Regions from separate parts of the Paenibacillus sabinae T27 genome, predicted to be linked through region 2. Evidence: riboswitches for the same ligand, from Rfam matches in the RefSeq annotation. Region 2 holds a riboswitch; the other holds the start of a gene.
What was found. Region 2 has a riboswitch for S-adenosylmethionine ahead of PSAB_RS19740 (methionine ABC transporter ATP-binding protein). Riboswitches for the same ligand answer to the same signal wherever they lie in the genome.
Positions count from the first base shown of each region.

Region 1 (10,246 bases), 2.5 Mb from region 2:
CCGATCCGGTGCGCCGTCCGCATCACGTCCATCCAGTCATGCCATGAGCCCTTGAGCCGGCTGATCTTGCGCCGCGTGCGGTCGTCCAGAATTTCCGCGCCGCCTCCCGGAAGCGAGTCCAGACCGGCTGCATGAATCTGGCGAAGCGTCTCTTCCAGAGGCAATCCCGAGAGCTCCTTCATTTTCATGATTTCCGCAGGGGAGAAGGAATGCATCGTGATTCCGGGGAAACGCTCCTTGATGTTCCGCAGCAGGTTCGTATAATAATCAAACGGCAGATCGGGATTCGTGCCGCCCTGCATCAGAATCTCGGTTCCGTCAACGGCCTGGGTCTCCCTGATTTTCTCAAAAATCGTCTCATCCGGCAGAACATAGCCCTCTTTCGAACCGGGTCTGCGGTAGAATGCGCAAAAACGGCAGTACACATCGCATATATTCGTATAGTTAATGTTGCGGCCAATAACGAACGTCGTGACTGGCTCGGGGTGCCATCTTTTCATAATCACATCCGCCGCGGCGCCCATTTTCTCGATTTCGTTGCTCTCAAACAGTCTTACCGTATCTTCAAGCCCAAGGCGTTCACCCTGGAGCGCTTTATCCAAAATGCGATCAATCGTACCCATTGTCGCAGCCTCCTTTTACAACCATCCTAATCAATCCATAAAATTTATATGACAAAGGAATATATTCGTTCATTCATCGTAACATAATCCGCTGTGCTTGAAAAACGTCTTTTTTCTTTTCATACCCTATTAGCTGCAAAAAAAGCGATAAAATACGCTAATAATTCGCATTATTGTTGGAAATTTCGAGGGGATTCGTGAAAAAGTTTCATCAATCAAACAAAAAAAACGGCCCGCCTACCTGGGGCGGCGCCGTCTCTATTCATGTCTCTCCGTTCTCTTATTGCTTGCTATATAAGCCGAACTTAAGATTTTCTCATCAGATATCAGTCATAACTACGAGGAACGTTTGGACTTCCGGTCGCTGCCCATCTTCAGATTTCTCGATTTAACCCGCTCTTCGTGGATGAAATCCGAAGACAAAGGCGATCGCTATCGCTCCTACAGTTCCAAACTTCCCCTTCGTTACTCCTTACCCTGATGTCATTTTTTAAACAGTTCATCGTATATTGCACTAAAGAGGCATGCCTCATGGCAACTGCGGCAAATGTGCTTTTCTTAAATCGGCTGCCTAAGCTTGGACGTTATTCGCTTCAAGCTCTGTCCGCGCGGCCTCCAGCGCCTGATTCAGGTCGGCGATCAGATCGTCGACATGCTCGATGCCGACCGAGAAACGCAGCAGCCGGTCGTCGACGCCGACCGCATCGCGGATTTCAACCGGGATGTCGGCATGGGTCTGCACCGCCGGGTAGGTCATCAGCGACTCGACGCCGCCAAGACTTTCCGCGAACGCGATCAGCTTGACATGGCGCAGTAGGGGCTCCACATATTTTGCATCCTTCACCTTGAAGGAGAAAATGCCAGTGTTGCCGCTGGACTGCCGCTGCTGAATGTCAAATCCGGGATGACCCGGAAGGCCCGGATGGAAGACCTCCGCAATCGCCGGATGCTCCTGCAGATGCTGGGCAATCGCCAGCGAGTTGCTCTCATGGCGTTCCATGCGCAGCGCCAGCGTCTTCATGCCTCTCATCAGCTGATAGCTGTCGCTTGGACTCAGGACGGCTCCGATCGAATTATGGAGCATCGCCATCTCCTCGGACAGTTCCTTGCCCTTCGTCACAATCAGGCCTGCCAGCACGTCGTTATGCCCGCCCAAATATTTGGTCGCGCTGTGGATGATGATGTCGGCGCCCAGCTCCAGCGGCCGCTGGAAATACGGCGTCAGCAGCGTGTTGTCCACGATCGTCAGCATGTCGTGACGGCGGGCCCACGTACACACGGCCTGAATATCGGTAATCATCATCAGCGGATTGGTCGGTGTCTCAATAAAGACGGCCTTCGTGTTCTCTCTGCAGGCCGATTCCAGAGCGTCCAGATCGTTCGTATCCACATAGGAAGCGGAGACGCCGAACTTGGACATAATCCGCTCCAGCATCCGGTAAGTGCCGCCGTACAAGTCCAGCGAAACGATCAGGTGATCCCCCTGCGCGAACAGAGCGAAAATGGTCTGCAGCGCGGCCATCCCGGAGCTGCAGGCAAAGCCCGCGTCACCGGATTCCAGCTCGGCTGCCGCGCGCTCCAGCACGGAACGCGTAGGATTTTTGGTGCGAATGTAATCAAAGCCTGTGCTTTGTCCCAGCCGGGGATGACGGAATGCGGTCGATTGGTAGATCGGGTAATTCACTGCGCCCGTCGCCGGGTCCTCCTGAGAGCCGATTTGGGCCAGCCTGCTTTCAATCCTGAGTTTGTCGTTCATGATTTACCTCCAGAAAGTTAGTACGGGATTTGCCTCCCTATTTGCTGACGGAGCCTTTTCGGCTTCCGTTATATCTGCGGAGCTGTTGCCGGCAACATCCCGGCCTTCAAAGTTAAGCTTGTCCAATCCGGAAGGCAATCATATCGTAGGTCCGATATCGTATGGCGTTTCCTGGTAGACGTAATAGTTAAGCCAGTTGGAGAACAGCAGATTCGCATGGGCGCGCCATACAGCCGGCGGTGTTCGGCCCGGATCATCATTCGGGTAGTAATGCTTCGGCAGCGCGACGTCCATCCCCTTGGCGATATCGCGCTCATACTCCCATTTCAGGGAGAACGGATCGTACTCGGAATGGCCCGTTACAAAAATCTGCCGGCCGTCCTGAGTGGCGACGAGATAAACGCCGGCTTCCTCCGATTCCGCCAATATCTGCAAATCCGGCGTATTCTCGACATCCTCGCGGGAAATGTCCGTATGACGGGAGTGGGGCACATAGAACAGCTCGTCAAAGCCCCTAAGCAGCTTCGTATTCGGCGCAGTAGTGCAGTGCGGGAATACGCCGAAGCACTTCTCGGGAAGCCCGACTTTACGAACCCCGTAGTGATAATACAAACCAGCCTGCGCCGCCCAGCATATATGCATCGTCGAAGTGACGTTGTCCTTGCTCCACTCAAAAATCTTTTTCATCTCATCCCAGTAATTCACGTCCTCGAAGTCCATCTGCTCCACCGGAGCGCCGGTCACAATCATGCCGTCCAGCCGGCGGTGGCTGATTTCGTCAAAGGTTTTGTAGAAGCTCTTGAGATGCTCCGCGGACGTATTCTTCGACGTATGGGAGCTCGGATGAAGCAGCGTGACATCAACCTGAAGCGGCGAGTTGCCTACCAGACGCAGCAGCTGCGTTTCCGTGGTCTCTTTTGTAGGCATCAAGTTCAGAATAGCGATTCGGAGAGGGCGGATATCCTGGTGAAAGGCCTGGCTTTCATCCATTACGAAAATATTTTCCCCTGAAAGCACCTCCTTGGCGGGCAAACTGTCGGGAATCTTGATTGGCATTGTGTCTCACTCCTTCATTAAAATGCAAACCGCGGACTGCGGTCTAAGTTAAAATAGAACAAATAAAAACCTTTCCCGCAGCACGAGAAAGGTCATATTTATACACATATGATACTCTCTCATCTGTCAGACAACGCGCCGCAGATCATTACACCTACGCGTCTCTGCAAGAATTAGCACCGTGCGTTATACGCCGGTTGCCGGGTTTCATTGGGCCAGTCCCTCCACCTGCTCTTGATAAGATTTGGTCATATTCAATTTTAAATTCTTATAGATCACTATAATCAATGAACCTAACTTTCGTCAAGTCCATATACTATTTTTAGAGTCCCGATTATGACAACAATTTAGCTTGAAAGAGCCCATACCCGGCGTTATACTAGACAAGTGTTTTCCGAAGATCGATATAAGCGAAGCCTTGGCTTCCGAGCCTATGGCGGGCGCTTTGCGAGAGGAAATCCCAAAACCTAATTTAATGAATAAAGAGGTGAGAAGAAGAATGGAAGGCGACCCGAGTACCCAGCACAGCGCTGATCAGGAACAACCGTACAGGATCAACATCAGCTTGCCGGCGGCGGGAGCGCTTCTTCTTCATGCCTTCGGAAAATAAGCGGCCCTATCGTCACAAACAGCCGGCCAAGCTGATTTGATTTCCTGTGCTTTCATAAGCATATTCCCTGGGCAAGCTAGGGAGAGAAGGAGTGAATCAGATGAAAATCCGGCTGGTTAACGCAGGCATTTTTACACCTGTCGACGATATTGAGCTGACCCTCGCCCCTCCGGCAGAAGGGTTCTATTGGATTGATGCAGACGTGGAGGATTTGGCACTGCTGCAGCCTGTATTTAATCTTCATGATCTGGCAGTAGAGGACTGTCTCAGCGATGAGGAGCAGCGTCCCAAAATTGAAATTTACGAGAGCCATTATTTTATTGTAGTTAACAGCATCCGTTTTGATGACGAGGAAATCTTCCTCCGGGCCCTTAACGTTTTTCTCGGGCGGCATTATATTATTACCGTCACGAAGCAGAAAATTAACGAGCTGCGCACCCTGAAGCCTATCTTGTGGGAGCAGGAGGTCAGTTCTCCGGACCGCTTCCTTTACCTTTTGGTAGACCTTGTCGTGGACAATTATTTCGCCGTCGGCGACCGGATCGAAGTCAAGATCGAGAAGCTGGAAGAAGATATACTGATGCATACCAAGAAATCGCACCTCAGCGAGATTATCGGTCTGCGGGGCGAAATTCTGTGGCTGAAGAAAATGCTTGGCCCGCAGAAGGAAGTCGTCAACACCCTGAACAAAAAAGATCTCCGGCTGATCGACGACCAGCTGCAGAAATATTTCAGCGACATCTACGAAAACGCCGTCAAAATTTCCGAGACATTCGAAACGTACCGCGATCTGATGGGCAACTTGCGAGAAGCTTATCAGTCCAGTATCGCCAACCGCGCCAATGAAATCATGCGGGTGTTTACGGCGATTACGACCATATTCATGCCGCTGACCGTGATCACAGGTATCTATGGGATGAACTTTGACAACATTCCCGAAATTCATACGAGATACGGTTACTATGGCGTCATCGGCGTTATGGTAACGCTGGGATGCGGGATGCTGTACGTGTTCCGCAAAAAAGAGTGGCTGTGAACAGCCGTCCCGCAATTTTCGTTATACAGAGAAGGTCTCCCTGACGCCTTAGGCGCTAAGGAGACCTTCTTTTGGCTTGACCGGGCCTATGCCTGCTCCTGCGGGTGAGGTGCCAATCCTGGCGTACCCTCGTTCTCTCTGCGGAACCGGAGCCTGATCAGCCGCAGGCGCTCGTAATACAGATCCAGGCTGCCCGCGGACGTGATCTCTTCGCCGTAGACTTTATGCAGCACCGGCTTCAGGAGCGTATCCCCAAGCTCTTGGTAAGCGTTCCAAACCGCTTCCTGCTCCGCGCCGGACATGCTTGCCAGTTCCCTGTCGATCAACGAATCGACAATATAGCCGTCCTTTTCGAGCTCCTCAACGGCTTCCAGAATCTCTCTTCGCGAAGAGGCGCTTCGCTCTTTGAGCTCCTCCATCCCGCAGCCGTCCGCAATGCCCTCAAGGAGCACACGCCGCAGACGGAGGCGCTCCAGCTGCTTCTTGTATTTGATCTCTTTCTGCTTGTACAGCCAGGAGGTAAAGGACTCCTCATCGATCTCGGCGCTAACCCAGCTCAGCGGAAAGGAATGACTGCGCTCCGCCGCGGAGGTAATGGCCAGTATCTCCAGGCCGTACTGCGCGGCCTTGGTCTCTCCCACACCTGGAATTTGCAGAAGCTCTTCCTCGGTCTTGGGCAGGAAGGTGCCCAATAAACGCAGCAGGCGATTGCTTGCGAGCAAATACGGCGCTTTGCGTTCTGAAGCGGCTTTCCGCCGCCGCCATGCGCATAATTCTTCGTATACAGACTCATTTGCATGCTGTTCGCTGTAATACTGAAGCTTCAGCTGCTCCTGATTCCGTCCCGCCAGGCTCTCCTCTTCGTGGAAGACACCGTCAATAAGCGGCCGGTAGCCCTCCCCCATTTTGACCGCCAGCTCATGCCTGTACACACCGAGCATTTCGTTCCAGGAGGTTCCCTCATACCATAAAGAATCGGCGCTTTCCTGATTTTCGCCGAATTCACGCCAGCCCAGACGCCAATTCCCCTCCTCCTCACCAATCCACAGCTGGGCGAATTCCCCGGCGGAATCCCCCGATTGTTTGGATAACCGGTTCATGAATACGATTTGCATGTTGCTTCCCTGCCTTTACTTTTTTAATGGTCAGTATGCGGAATTCCGCGCCGTAAAGGCACGTGTCTTCGGCTTCCAGGCGGAAGCCCCTCGGTCGAACACAAAAAAGCGCCTCTCCCACGGTAACGTGAAAGAGGCGCTTCCTCCCGAACGGCTATACTGTTAATTCATACAATACCATATATTTCCGAACAGTCAATCCCTTTTGCTCAAAAGACGGATCAGAGCCGGATCAAGAAAGTCTATTATTCCTGGGCGAGAGCCATTGCTGCCAGCCCGATCGCACCGGCCAGGCCTGCATTGTCCCCGAGCCCTGGAGGCACCACAAAGCTGTCGATATCAGCCGTCAGCGAAGCATGCTGCACGTAGCCCTTCAGCAGATCCTGAAGTTTGGCGCGGATCAGCGGGAAGAGATGGCTCTGCTTCATGACGCCGCCGCCCATAACAATTTTCTGCGGCGACAGAATCAGCACATAGCTCATCAGAGCATGGGCCAGATAATGGGCCTCTATCTCCCAAGCCGGATGATCCGGGCCGAGCTCCGCTCCCGGCACCTGCCAGCGCTGTCCAAGCGCGGGGCCTGCGGCCAGCCCCTCCAGGCAGTCCCCGTGGTAAGGGCATGTCCCCGCAAAAGCATCATCCGGATGGCGGCGGACATAAATATGTCCCATTTCCGGATGGGACAGCCCGTGGATCAATCTGCCACCCACAACGGCTCCGGCTCCGATGCCGGTTCCTACCGTGATGTAAAGGCAGCTGTCCAGCCCCCGTGCTGCGCCCCAGGTGTATTCGCCGAGCGCGGCGCCATTTACATCGGTATCGAATCCAATTGGCACGTCGATTTTGTCCCGGACCGCGCCGACCAGATTAAATTGGCCCCAATACGGCTTGGGCGTCGTCGTTACATAGCCGTATGTCGGGCTGCCGGGAATCGGATCGATCGGCCCGAACGAGCCAATGCCGATCGCTTCGACATTTTTACCTTCAAAATAGCGGTACACCTCTGCCATCGTCTCTTCCGGACGGGTCGTCGGGAAGCTGACCCGGTCGATAATGCTGCCGTCCTCATGCCCAATCCCGCATACAAATTTTGTTCCTCCCGCTTCAATTGCACCAAGTACTCTCACAGGCCTGTCTCCCCTCTACTCTTGCATACGCTTTCAATCCACAAGCGCATATCCGATATTTATTATACTTTGCGTGCCAAAAGAATAACAAGCAAATCCCGGCCATTCGCCGACTGGAAACATTCGGACACAATAGGACCGAACGACCGCTGCGCTTTTCGCCTTACGAATAAAGACTGCTCCACAGGACGCCTTGTACGCGCTCCAGTGAAACAGTCTTTATCAGATTCCGCCGACCATCCGATCAGGCAAACGGGTCAGCCTTTATGGCCCCAGCTCCGGTAGAGCGGCTCTGCCGGTCCGGAAGCACAATCTCCACGATTCCTTCCTCCCGCTGCTCTTCCTCTGCCGCCGCAATGAGATACATCAGGCTGCCGAACTCAAGCTCCTTGAACTTGCGCGCAGCCGATTCCCGCTGCAGTTCCCAGAGACACTCGGTCAGCGTGCAGACAAGCGGAACGTCGCAGCGAATTTCCGCCAGATCCCGGGACAGATGGAGCATGTCCAGATCCGCTTCGATCTTGCTCCGTACCCCTTTGGGCAGCAGATGGAGATTCTCGATTACGCCCTCCACTGTCCGGTATTCAGCCAGCAGCTTGAGCGCCGTCTTCTCACCGATTCCCCGGACACCAGGGTAATTATCACTCGTATCGCCCATGAATCCCTTCAGGTCAATGACCTGGGAAGGGGTCAGCCCTTTTTCCTCCAGCAGCGAACCCGGATCGTACACTTTGTAGTTGGAACGGCCCTTTTTCATAATAACAACCCGGACCTGATCATTCACCAGCTGAAGCATGTCATGGTCTCCGGTCAAAATATACACCTCGGACTCCCCGCCGAAGCTGGAAGCCAGGGTACCGATGCAGTCGTCGGCTTCGAATCCGGGAATGCCCACATTCGGAACGCCGAGCTCGGCGACCACCTCTTTGACCAGGTCGAACTGCGGAATCAGCTCCAACGGGGGCTCCGCGCGGTTCGATTTATAAGCATCAAATTTCTCGGTGCGGAACGTACTCTTGCCCATATCCCAGCAGCATACAACGTGGGAAGGCTCAAAGGTTGACACCGCGTCGAAAAAATACTGCAAAAACCCGTATACGCCATTGGTCGGCAGTCCGGCGCTTGTCTTGCGAATATAGCCTCCGTATGCAGTGGCATAATAGGCCCGGAACAGCAGCGCCATGCCGTCCACAATCATTACGCGGCTTCTTCCTTCTCCACTCATCGCCGTTCTCCTCCTTTACTCATTTCCCCAGGCTTTGCGGTAATCCTCTTCCTTGAACCCGACCGTTACCTTGTCCCCCGAGACAACGATGGGGCGTTTGATCAGCATGCCGTTCCCGGCCAGCATCTCCAGCTTCTCGCGATCATCGAGGCTTGGCAGCTTCTCCTTCAGGTTTTCCCGTTTGTAGACCTCGCCGCTTGTATTGAAAAACTTCTTGAGCTCAAGGCCGCTTGCCTTGGCCAGAGAAGACAGTTCGTCCACTCCCGGCGTCTGCTCCACGATATGGCGCAGCTCCAGCTCATGTCCCTGTTCTTTCAGCCATTTTACCGCCGAACGGCAGGTGCCGCACTTCGGATAATGGTATACGATCAATTGACTCATTGTGTGCGATTCTCCTTATTTCATATCCGTTTCGTTAATGTCTGCGACGTCTCTTGTTCCAGTCCTCAGTATTGCTTCCAGTTCCAACATATCCGGAGGAAGCGGCGCTTCAAACGTCATCTCGCGGCGAAAAATCGGATGCGTGAAGGACAGCCGCGCCGCATGCAGCGCCTGTCGGCCGATGGCGGCGTCCAGCTCAGCCACCCGGGTAAGCTCCGCGGCCCCTGCGGGCGCCGCGCCCGGATCAGCCCCTTCATATACCGGATGCCGGTACATCCGGTCTCCAATCAGCGGCTTGCCGATGGAGGTCATATGCACACGGATTTGATGCGTCCGCCCGGTGAGCAGCTTCAGTTCCACTTTGGAAGCATAAGCGTACCGATCCTTGACCTCGTAGCGGGTCAGCGACGGATAACCGTCCGGCGTCACAATCCGACGGTGCGGTTCGCCCGGATCGCGGTCGATCGGACCGTCGATGTCGCCCTTTTCCGGCTCCGGAATACCGTGGACAAGCGCAATATAGCGTTTGTCCACGGTGCCTGCCAGCATCTGCTCCGAGATGTGCTGGTGGCTGTACGGATTCTTCGCGATGGCAAGGACGCCGGACGTCTCCTGATCCAGCCGGTGGACGGGTCGAAAGCGGTAACGCTCGTTTTTTTGCGCCCAATAATGGACGACTCCGTTAGCCAACGTATCGGTATAGTGGCCGTGGGTGGGATGCACGATCATGCCCGCGGGCTTGCTGACGACCAGCAGGTGCTCGTCTTCATACAGGATAGGGAACGGGATCGGCTGCGGCAAAATATCCTCCGAGGTCTCCGTCTCCATCCGGATTTCCACGAGATCGCCGGCACGGACGTGCACGCTGATATAGACCCTTTCCCCGTTCAGGGTAATTCCCCGCTCGGTCAGTTTGAGACGGGACAGCAGCTTGCGCGAGACATCCATCCGCTTTTGCAGAATCGTCTTGAGCAGCATGCCGTCCTCTTCGGCAGGAACGGTGTAGGTGATGGGCGGATAGTAAGTCGTCATCTTTAGTCCCGAAACACCTTGGCGCCGCGGATATATTCAACGTCCGTCACCCCGAGCCGCGTATTGGCCGTGCGGGCAAGCGCGAAGAAATAATCCGACAGCCTGTTCAGATAAGCCACGGTCTCGCCGTTAATCTCTTGGCTGCGCCCGAGCGTAACGGTCCGGCGTTCGGCACGGCGGCATACGGTCCGGCAGACATGCAGGACCGAAGCAAGCCCGGTTCCTCCCGGCAAAATAAACCGTTCAATCGGCGGATTTCCGGCCTGAAGAACATCAATCCACCGC
Region 1 covers NZ_CP004078.1:1,808,191-1,818,436, reverse strand. The annotation lists gene mqnC (cyclic dehypoxanthinyl futalosine synthase) at 1-623, opposite strand, end outside; gene PSAB_RS08275 (aminotransferase class I/II-fold pyridoxal phosphate-dependent enzyme) at 1,195-2,379, opposite strand; gene metA (homoserine O-acetyltransferase MetA) at 2,518-3,435, opposite strand; SAM riboswitch class I at 3,552-3,679, opposite strand; gene corA (magnesium/cobalt transporter CorA) at 4,146-5,081, shown strand; gene PSAB_RS08260 (HRDC domain-containing protein) at 5,168-6,196, opposite strand; gene PSAB_RS08255 (ROK family protein) at 6,442-7,323, opposite strand; gene PSAB_RS08250 (5'-3' exonuclease) at 7,568-8,548, opposite strand; gene PSAB_RS08245 (arsenate reductase family protein) at 8,564-8,929, opposite strand; gene PSAB_RS08240 (RluA family pseudouridine synthase) at 8,945-9,961, opposite strand; gene PSAB_RS08235 (cob(I)yrinic acid a,c-diamide adenosyltransferase) at 9,964-10,246, opposite strand, start outside.
Region 1: it holds a riboswitch for S-adenosylmethionine, as region 2 does, so the genes downstream of both, metA (homoserine O-acetyltransferase MetA) here and PSAB_RS19740 (methionine ABC transporter ATP-binding protein) in region 2, are expected to answer to the same signal.

Region 2 (10,246 bases):
ACCCATTTCACAGCGGAAAGGAAGGGCGCACTGCATGAAGAAACTGCTTGTTCTCGGGGGCGGCTATGGCGGCCTCGCACTGATCCAGGATTTGCTTAACCATCATCTCCCCAGCGACGTGGAAATCGTCCTGATCGACCGGATGCCCTTCCAGGGCATCAAGACGGAATATTATGCGCTTGCCGCCGGTACGGTTTCTGATTATGATCTTCGCATCGCCTTTCCCGTTCACCCCAGGCTCTCAACCAAGTACGGCGAAGTCGGCTCCATTGATCTGGAGAGCCGGCTCGTCCTTATGGCAGACGGCGAGCCTGTCCCTTACGATATCCTGGCCATCGCCCTCGGCTGCACCGATAATTATCACGGCATTCCCGGCGCCGTGGAGCATACATGCAGCATACAGACGCTGCCTGGCACCCGAGAGACCTACCGCCGCCTGAACGATGTGAAGCCCTATGGCACCATCAACATTGTGGGCGGCGGCCTGAGCGGCGTCGAGCTTGCCGCCGAGCTGCGCGAAAGCCGGCCCGATCTGAATATCTCTATTCTCGACCGGGGCGATCGTGTGCTGTCCGCTTTTCCGGCCAAGCTGTCTGAGTACGTCGAGGAATGGTTCAGCGAGCATCAGGTGCAGACGCTCAGCCGGATTTCGGTCTCCCACATTGAGAAGGATGCGGTCTTCAACGGCTCACAGGCAATCGCTTCGGACGTTACGGTCTGGACCGGCGGCATTCAGCCTGCCCAGGTCGTACAGAACCTCAATGTGGCCAAAGACCGCGGCGGAAGGGTGCTTCTCGGCCAATACTATAATATCCCGGAGTATCCGGAAGTTTATGTGATCGGCGACTGCGCCAGCCTGCCGTATGCGCCCAGCGCCCAGGCGGCGGGTGCCCAGGGCGAGCAGATCGGGCAGGTCTTGCGGGCCCTGTGGCGAAACGAGAAGCCGAGACTGCATAAAATCAAGCTGAAGGGAACGCTCGGTTCCCTGGGTAAAACCGAGGGTTTCGGCCTGCTCGGCAGCCGTTCCGTGATGGGCCGGGTCCCCCGCATTCTGAAGAGCGGTGTGCTGTGGATGTCCAAGCGTCATTTCGGCTAAAGCCCGCTTAGTCGATTTCAAGATTGTCCCAGGCTTCCAGTTCCTTGATCTTGGAATCAATGGCGGCTTCCAGCTCTTCGGGCGAATCGGCGGCGACGACTTCTCCGTTTACCATCGCGAACGGCTCGAAGCGGCATTGGTTGCAGTTGCCCAGGCAGGTGTATTCGATGACATCGTAACCCGGATTCTGCTCCAATTTATTCTTAAGCGCTTCGGTGCCATGTCCCAGGTTGCTGACACAAAATTCAATAATTGGTCTCATGTTGATCTCCTTGGCCCTTACTAACCGTTTTATTTTTTAAGTATTTGTACTATAATATACGTACGAAAGGAGTGATTGAGAAATGAGTGAGAATACACAAAGCACTAGCATGTACGATGAAGTGCTTGAAGTTCTTGATAAACTGCGTCCGTTCCTGCAGCGCGATGGCGGCGACGTTGAGCTCATCGACGTTGAGGACGGTATTGTTAAACTGAAATTGATGGGTGCCTGCGGCAGCTGCCCAAGCTCCACCATTACGCTGAAAGCCGGAATTGAACGTGCTCTGATCGAAGAAGTTGAAGGTGTCGAGGAAGTCGTTCAAGTATTCTAATTTTCGCGTACACACCGTCCCGGTGCTTTGCCCTATGGCAAACGCCGGGATTTTTTTGTGCTTATTTTTGCGCCTAATCTATCGGTCAATTATATTAAATTTTATCTTTCGCCACAACCTTGTCTCTTAGCTGAACCCGAACCCGTGATCTCCACAAAAAAATCCCGCACGCCCTTTAAACAGGCAGTACGGGATTGGTTTTTAGCTTGCAGTCAATTAGAACGCCGGGATGATGGAGCCTTGGTACTTGTCTTCAATAAATTTCTTCGCTTCCGGGGAAGTCAGCGCGGCTGCCAGCTTCTTGATGGCGTCTTTCTCCTTGTCGTCCGGACGGACTACAAGCAGGTTCGCATATGGAGAATCTCCGCTCTCGATGAACAGGGCGTCCTTCGTCGGAACGAGTCCCGCTTCCAGCGCGTAGTTGGCGTTGATCAGCGCGAGGTCGACTTCATCCAGCTGACGCGGCAGGTTAGCGGCTTCCAGCTCGATGATTTTGAGATTCTTTTTATTTTCCGTGATATCCGATTTGGTAGACGCAATATTGTTAGGGTCCTTCAGCGTGATCAGACCGTTCTTCGCCAGCAGAATCAGCGCGCGGCCGCCGTTGGTGGCATCGTTAGGGATGGCCACTTTCGCGCCGTCTTTCAGTTCGTCGATCGATTTGATTTTTTTGGAGTACGCGCCAAAAGGTTCAACATGGACAGCGGCGACGGAAGTCAAATTCCAGCCGTTCTTTTGATTCTGGTCGTCCAGGTAAGGCTTGTGCTGGAAGAAGTTCGCGTCCAGTTGGCCTTCGGCCAGCTGCACGTTCGGCTGAACGTAATCAGTGAATTCCTTGATTTCAAGCTTGATGCCCTGCGCTTCAAGCTGCGGTGCGATAGCCTTCAAAATTTCTGCGTGCGGAATCGGAGAAGCTCCGACAACTAGTGTGACAGGTTCTGCGCTTGGAGCAGCCGAAGCTCCGGCAGCAGGCGCACTGGAGGCGGCAACGTTGGAGGCTTTGTTTCCTCCATTGTCAGCGCCGCAGGCAGCCAGCACCATAATCAGCGTCAGGCTGAACAAGGTCAACAGCATTTTTTTCATTTGATAAATCCCCCTCTGAAAGTGTATGTGTGTTAACGGAGGCTTGTAAGGTTCCCCAACCGCCAGCTCCGCCGGTTTCGGCGAAAGCCTCTGCTTCCATCGGAAGCGGAAGGCGCCCTCGCCTCAATAAGGTATTTTTATATAAATAGGCCTTATTTTCGTGTGAAATGTCTTACCAGCCGGTCGCCCGCCATCTGCAGGAACTGCACCAGCACAACAAGCAGAATAATCGAGACAATCATGACTTCCTTCTCATAACGCTGATAGCCGTAGCGGATCGCCAAATCCCCAAGTCCCCCGCCGCCGACCATGCCTGACATGGCTGTGTACGACACCAGCGTAACAACGGTAATCGTAATCCCGGCAAGCAGGCCCGGACGGGCTTCCGGCAGCAGCACGCGCATCACGATCTGGGTAGTCGAAGCTCCCATCCCCTGCGCCGCTTCAATCACGCCACGGTCCACCTCACGCAGCGACGTTTCCACCAGACGGGCGAAGAACGGCGCGGCTCCGATGACCAGCGGCGGTATGGTTCCCAGAACCCCGATGGACGTACCGACCACGGCCCGGCTGAACGGGATCAGCGCAATGACCAGAATAATAAACGGCACCGAGCGCAGAATATTAACAATGAAGGAAATAACCGCGTATAAGCCTTTTACAAAAGGAAGCTGTGATCTCCCCCATAAATATAACACAATTCCGAGCGGTAAACCAAGGATTATTGTAAAAATCGCGGAACTGCCCAGCATTTTTAAGGTATCCACCGTACCGGTAATCATCTCATCCCAGTCAACGGCTGAAAAATCAAGACCGAATATCATGACAGCACCTCCACATCAAGTCCCTGCGCGGTCAGCTCGGAGATTGTTCTGCCGATGGCTGTGGCGTCTCCTTCGAAGCGGACAACGAGCTGGCCGTACGGAATATCTTTAATGGTGGAGATGGTTCCTTGCAGGATAGCGAAGTTCACTCCGGTACCGCTGGCTACGCGCGACAGCGTCGATTCGTACGTCTTTTCCCCAAGGAACGTAATCTTGACCGCCGTCGTCCCGTCGGGATGCGGAGCCTGCAGCGCCGCAAGGAGCGGACTGTCGTCATGGGCTTCGCTTTGGATGAACTCCTTCGTCACCCCATGCCTTGGCTTCAGGAACACATCGGCCACCCGCCCTTGCTCGACGATGCCCCCGCCGTGAATCACGGCCACCCGGTCGCAAATGCTCTGAATGACATGCATTTCATGCGTAATCAGCACAATCGTCAGATTGAACTGCTTGTTGATGTGAAGCAGCAGTCTTAGGATCGAATCGGTCGTCTGCGGATCAAGCGCCGATGTGGCCTCGTCGCACAGCAGCACGTCCGGATCGCTCGCCAGCGCCCGGGCGATGCCTACCCGCTGCTTCTGCCCGCCCGACAGCTGAGCAGGGTATTTGCTCCGGTGTTCGGTGAGGCCCACAAGCGCGAGCAGCTCATTCACCTTCCGGTCGACCTCGGCCTTTGGTGTGTGCACCAGCCGGAGCGGAAAGGCGATATTGTCATACACCGTCGCCGACGAGAGCAGGTTGAAATGCTGATAAATCATGCCGATCTTCCGCCGGCGCTCCTGCAGCTGGTTTTTGCCCAGCCGGGTCAGCTCGGTGCCGTCGACCCACACTTCGCCTTTCGTCGGACGCTCCAGCAGATTAATGCAGCGGATCAGGGTGCTTTTGCCCGCGCCGGAGTGGCCGATTACCCCGAAGATTTCCCCTTTTTCAATATGAAGATTCACGCCCGAGAGCGCTGTGGCGGCGGTGCCGCCTTTTCCGTACACTTTGGTCAAGCCTTTTAACTCTATCACTTTCTATCCTCCCCATGCCCCATAAACCACAAATCAAAAATCTATCCAAAAAGCCCCCCGACAATCCGTGCAGACCGCGGGAGGCTCTCTTAACTGTAAAAGACCATGCCTTCTCATCTGCACAAAGCCGTGAACATGCCACGCCATGTAGGAATTAGCACCATGACACTGATGCTTGGGGACGTATGTATACACCGCGCATCAATCGGTTGCCGGGCTTCATCGGGCCTGTCCCTCCGCCACTCTCGATAAGATTGGATATGAAATTTTCATGCCTTAGTATAAAATCTTTTACATGCTTTGTCAAAGATTTTTTAAAGATTATCGTTTACTATCTCTTGATTTTTCCAGACTCTTGCCGAGCAGCTCGTTGCTGTACGTGAAGACTTCGACCAGGGTTTTGCATACCATTTCCATCCCCTGACGCAAATCCTCCAAATGCTCGTCGAGATCCTCAAGCCGAATTTTGTCGTGCAGGCCCTGATGCCGCTGCCACAAGTCATCCTGCATTTCGGAATTCATATAATGAATCTCGGCGTTGCGTCGGTTCCGCAGCTTCTGCATCGGATCGCGGTACGATTCCTTGATCTCATCCAGCCGGCCCGACAATTCTCTATGCTTCTTGGTGGAACGGAATCGCCGGAGCACGGTAAAGTAGGAAAAATGCGCTTTAACCCTGACCGTATTCAGGTCGTACAGCGTGTTCAGCACCGTTCCCAGCTTGTCGAGCAGGGAGAAGACGCGGATGAAGCCGTTTTTGTAAAAATAGACATAGCGCGCGTAATCCCCCTGTTCGCTGACGGACATATCGTCCATATAGCCCGCCTTCACCGATTTGCGGAAAAAGCTAGCAGCGAACAGGCTCTGCTCAAGCTCATCCAGCGAGGAGATCAGCCCGCGAATCCAGATTTCCAGCTTCCGGTACTCATGGTCCCGGTCCTCGTTGTCATTCATTTCCGAGCGCAGCATGGACGCCATTTCCGCCATTTTGTCCATGGCATCGGCCAGCACGCCGGTGTTTTCACGGGGAGGCTCCCCCAGCAATATCCGCAGCATATCCATCCTCCTTATGCATTCGGCACGGGAAGTATCATTAAAAAGCTTGTTTAGGGAAATAGTTCTTCCAGTTGCGGTCGACCAATTCCACGATATCCTCGCGCGGTAACAGCTCGTCCGGGTACCCCGGCTTCATGCGGGCGTCAATGACGACCGGAAGCTCGTAGGCGATGTGATGATTTTTAACCGATGCTTCGGCAAAAATATCGGTCGCCGGATTAAAGCGGGTGAATACCGTCCACAGGAACGAGGTTTGCGACTTCACCGTTTCGGCGGCATTGTCGACCAGAATAACGAGCGGCCAGGAGGTATTCTTCTCCCGAAGCGCGCCTACGAGGCGCTGCGGCAGCTCCGGATCCTCCGTATAGGACGGGCCTGATACGACAAGGCAGCCGCCGCAGTAAGGCAGCGCCGAGTGAATGCCCGGAAGGTTGCCCTCCTCGTAGCTTCGCGGAAGCTCGCGCACCTTGCTGCCGATGCCCATCAGGACGCCTTTGCTGCCGTGATTCATTCGCTGGCCGGTGTAATCGAGCGTGTCATGCGAGGTTTTGTTGAAAATAAACAAATCGACCGCCGGATTGAACCGCTCCAGCACCGTTTCCAGCAGCTTCGGGAAATCGGCCAGATCCACGAGCTCGTTCGTCAGAATCAGGAACTTGGTCAACGACAGCTGCCCCTCGCCCAGGATGCGGAACGCCGATACGAGCGCTTCGCGGGAATAGCTCTCCCGCACGACGGCGGACGCCAGCGTATGGGAGCCCGACTCCGAGTACGCCCACAGGGAGTGGACGGACGGCATGACGAGCGGATAAGCCGGAGACAGCAGCCGCTGGAGGAAATCACCGAGGTAATAATCCTCCTGCCTTGGCTTGCCGACGATGGTCGCCGGATAAATGGCATCCTTGCGGTGCCACATGCGCTGCACATTCATCACCGGGAAGTCATGCTTCAGCGAGTAGTAGCCGTAGTGGTCCCCGAACGGGCCTTCCGGTCTGCGCTCATGCGGCGGAACCAATCCGCGGATGACAAATTCCGCCTCCGCCGGCATCCGGTGGCCGCCCATCGGATCTTTGACCATCGGCAGACGGCCGCCCAGCACCATGGAAGCCAGCAGCAGCTCCGGCATGCGCTCCGGCACAGGAGCGATGGCTGTGGCGATCAGGGCCGGCGGACCGCCGATGAAGACGGAAACCGGCAGCGCTTCGTTCCGCTGCTCAGCCTCAAAGTGATGAAAGCCTCCGCCCTTATGAATCTGCCAGTGCACGCCTGTCGTTTGATCATCATAGATTTGAATCCGGTACATCCCGAGATTATGGTCTTTGGGATTGGAAGGGCTTTCGGTGTACACAAGCGGCAGCGTGACGAACGGGCCGCCATCCTCCTGCCAGCTTGTGACTCGCGGCAATCCCTTCAAGGGATCGGTGCTCCGGCAGACGTTCAGGATGGGCGCGTCTCCCTGCGGCACATTCTTAATGCCGACCTTAAGCAGGTCAAAGAGCAGCCCTTTTTCCTTCCAGACGCCGGTCACTGTAGGGGGCAGCAGCGTTTCCACCGCGCCCATCAGCGACTTCATCAGTTCCTCGGGACGGGGGCCAAATGCTTGATCTACCCGGCGGACCGTGCCGAACAGGTTGGTCACTACTGGGAAAGGAGTTCCTTTTACATTCGTAAACAACAGCGCCGGCCCCTCTTCCTGGATGACGCGGCGGTGAATCTCCGCCAGTTCCAGATAAGGATCGACCGGCGCTTCAATAACGGCAAGATCTTTATCCTTCCGCAGTTGCTCTATCCATTGACGTAAATTGCTGTATCCCAATATATTGTTCCTCCTCCAAACAACTCTATCCAGAACGGCTGATTTGATCTGAAGCCGTCTCATTTTTTAACCGGCCAAGCTGCCAGACGCGTACACTCAAATAGCACAGTACACCGAACAGACCGGAGATCAATACAATGTGTGCCAATGCGGCGAACAGGTACCACTGCTCGTTATCCAGCGTGAACACGACGCCCGCTCCGCTAAAAATCTGCAGCACGCACAAAATAACGGCGGCGATGCCGAGCTTCTTGAACTCGGGGTAATTGCCATAGCGCCAGAACGCTAGATGCCCGAGCGCCGCCACGAGAAGAAACAGAAGCAGCGCCGCGACCCGGTGAAAGAACATAATGGCGACTCCTCCGGAAAGCTCCGGAATCACTTCTCCGTTGCACAATGGCCAGCCTGAGCAGCCTCCTTGTGAATCGGTATGACTCACATAAGCGCCGATGTAGACGACGATATACGAATAAACGGCGGTTGCCCAGGTTAGCAGGCGGAAGCCTCCGGCAAGCGGCGGAAGGCCGCCGGGCACTTCGGCAGAGGGACTTCTTCCCGCGCCGAGAGCCAGCATCAGGGAGCTGGCGAAGGCGATCAGCGAGAAGCCCATATGCAGCGCCATCACGGCAGCGGATTGGGGCCGGACGACCGCCAAAGCGCCCATGGCCGCCTGGATGACGACGAAGAGCAGCGTCAAGAAGGCATACGCCTGCAAATCTCGGCGGTCCCGGGCATAGCGCCGGAAGGCCAGCGCCGAAGCCAACGAGAACAAGCCCGCCAGACCGCTCAGCAGCCGGTGGCTCCACTCAATCATCTGTCCGAGCGTATAAGCCGGTACCAGCTTGCCGTTGCACAGCGGCCATTCATTGCCGCATTCAAGTCCGGACCCCGTTTTCGTGACCACCGCACCGCCAAGCAGGGCGAGAAACATAATGAGACAGGTTATGTATCCAAGCCATTTCAACTGTTTCGCCGTCAATCCGATCACCCGCTGTCTTATGGAATTTTATAGCTTCCGGGTCTATCGCGACAAAAAGTTATGCGTTTCCATTATAACCGATAAGTACGTTTCTCGTAAAAATATAAGACCAAATGATAAGCGCTCAGCTAAAAATTCTTATATTTGAAAAAAAGCCGCCTCCGCACGAACCTTTGCGAAAGCGGCGAATCGCATTACTTGTGAATGGTCTGGTACACCTCGGACGCCCGGTTCAGGAAATCTTCAATTTCCTGTCTCGACTTGCGTAGCTTGTTGACGAACCGGACCAATTCTTTTCCCTCCGAATAAGCGACAAAGCTGGGGATGCCGAGTATATTCTGTTCCTGGCTGACATCGCCAACCGCATCGACGTCCACCTCAACCAGCGTCAGTTTATCTGCGAAATTCCGCTCTACCTCGGGAATAAACGGATTGATAAATTTACAATCTCCGCACCAGTCTGCCTTGAATACGGCCACGGTCAGTCTTGGAGATTGGATGGCCTCCTGAAATTCGGCCGCAGAGCTGATTTTGTCCATTACTTACACCGTCCCTTTCTAATATGGCAATAATCTCTTCTTACTCTTTAAGTGAAGCAAAATGCGCAGCGGAAGTCAAATGCCCTTATTCTCTTTCCCGCACGCGGGAGGGCTGCAGCTTCATGAGCGGATTCAGCAGCCTGCGCACCGGACGCGGATAGCTTGCAAGTTCCTGCGCGCTTAATACGCCCAGCACAATCAGCATAACGAGATAAAGAATGACAACCGCCGCTCCTGCGGCCAGACAGGCAATCAAATAAGCCAGCCGCGCAGGCATCATTCCGGAGAGGGCGATACCGGCCTCGTTCAGACCGTACCCTGCGGCCCCCGATACGAGCACAGCCAGCAGATATCCTCTCCAGCGCTTGCCCATGATCTCGAACGGCACAATGGTCCGAAGCAGCCGCAAGTTGAGGGCGGTGATTACGATAAAACAGAGCGCCGTAGCGATAATGATGCCGTAAATGCCCATGAACTGGCTCAGCAGAATGCTTGCCGCCAGCTTGACGATAACCCCTGCCAACACGTAGAACATGGAGATGCGCGATTTGCCCATGCCGAGCAGGATGGAGTTCGAGGTGGTCATCGTAATCTGAAAAATCGTGCCCAGCGTCAGCAGGGCGATGATGCCGCTGCCGGAGGTGCTGCTGAAGAGCAGGCCGTTCACCGAGTAGGCCGCGACGACAAGCGACAGCACGATCGGCGTACCGGTCAGGATGGCGATGCGCATGGCGAGTGTAATCTGCCGCTTCAGGTGGTCTTCGTCCCGGCGGGCATAGGCTGCTGAAATGACCGGAATCAGGGAGGTGCTGAGGGCGATCGCAAGTATCGGCGGAATGCCCGCAATACTCTGCGCCTTCAGTCCGAGAATACCAAGCAGTCGCTTCGCTTCAAAGGCGCCCACCTGCCCGCTGATGAGCGGGACAACCAGGGAAGTGTCAATGAAATAGACGGCTTGAATCGTCATGGAAGACAGAATGATCGGGATGGACAAGCTGAAAATATCTTTATAAATCCCGAGCAGCGGCAGCTTGGCTTCGGAGGAAGCCTGGATGCCGCTTTGCTTGTCGCTCCGCTTCATCTTGATTGCGGCATACAGCATGATGGCGAAAGCTCCGACGCTCCCGAACACGCTGCCAAACGAGGCTCCCGCCGCCATAACCGGGTTACCGTACCCTTGATGAAGCAGGAAATACGCTAAGAGGATAGCCGTAAACACGCGGGCAATCTGCTCCACAATTTGCGAG
Region 2 covers NZ_CP004078.1:4,296,333-4,306,578, forward strand. The annotation lists gene PSAB_RS19715 (NAD(P)/FAD-dependent oxidoreductase) at 35-1,096, shown strand; gene PSAB_RS19720 (YuzB family protein) at 1,104-1,358, opposite strand; gene PSAB_RS19725 (NifU family protein) at 1,441-1,689, shown strand; gene PSAB_RS19730 (MetQ/NlpA family ABC transporter substrate-binding protein) at 1,906-2,772, opposite strand; gene PSAB_RS19735 (methionine ABC transporter permease) at 2,925-3,593, opposite strand; gene PSAB_RS19740 (methionine ABC transporter ATP-binding protein) at 3,593-4,609, opposite strand; SAM riboswitch class I at 4,720-4,864, opposite strand; gene PSAB_RS19745 (Cthe_2314 family HEPN domain-containing protein) at 4,931-5,665, opposite strand; gene PSAB_RS19750 (UbiD family decarboxylase) at 5,703-7,481, opposite strand; gene PSAB_RS19755 (COX15/CtaA family protein) at 7,507-8,460, opposite strand; gene PSAB_RS19760 (thioredoxin family protein) at 8,655-8,999, opposite strand; gene PSAB_RS19765 (putative polysaccharide biosynthesis protein) at 9,085-10,246, opposite strand, start outside.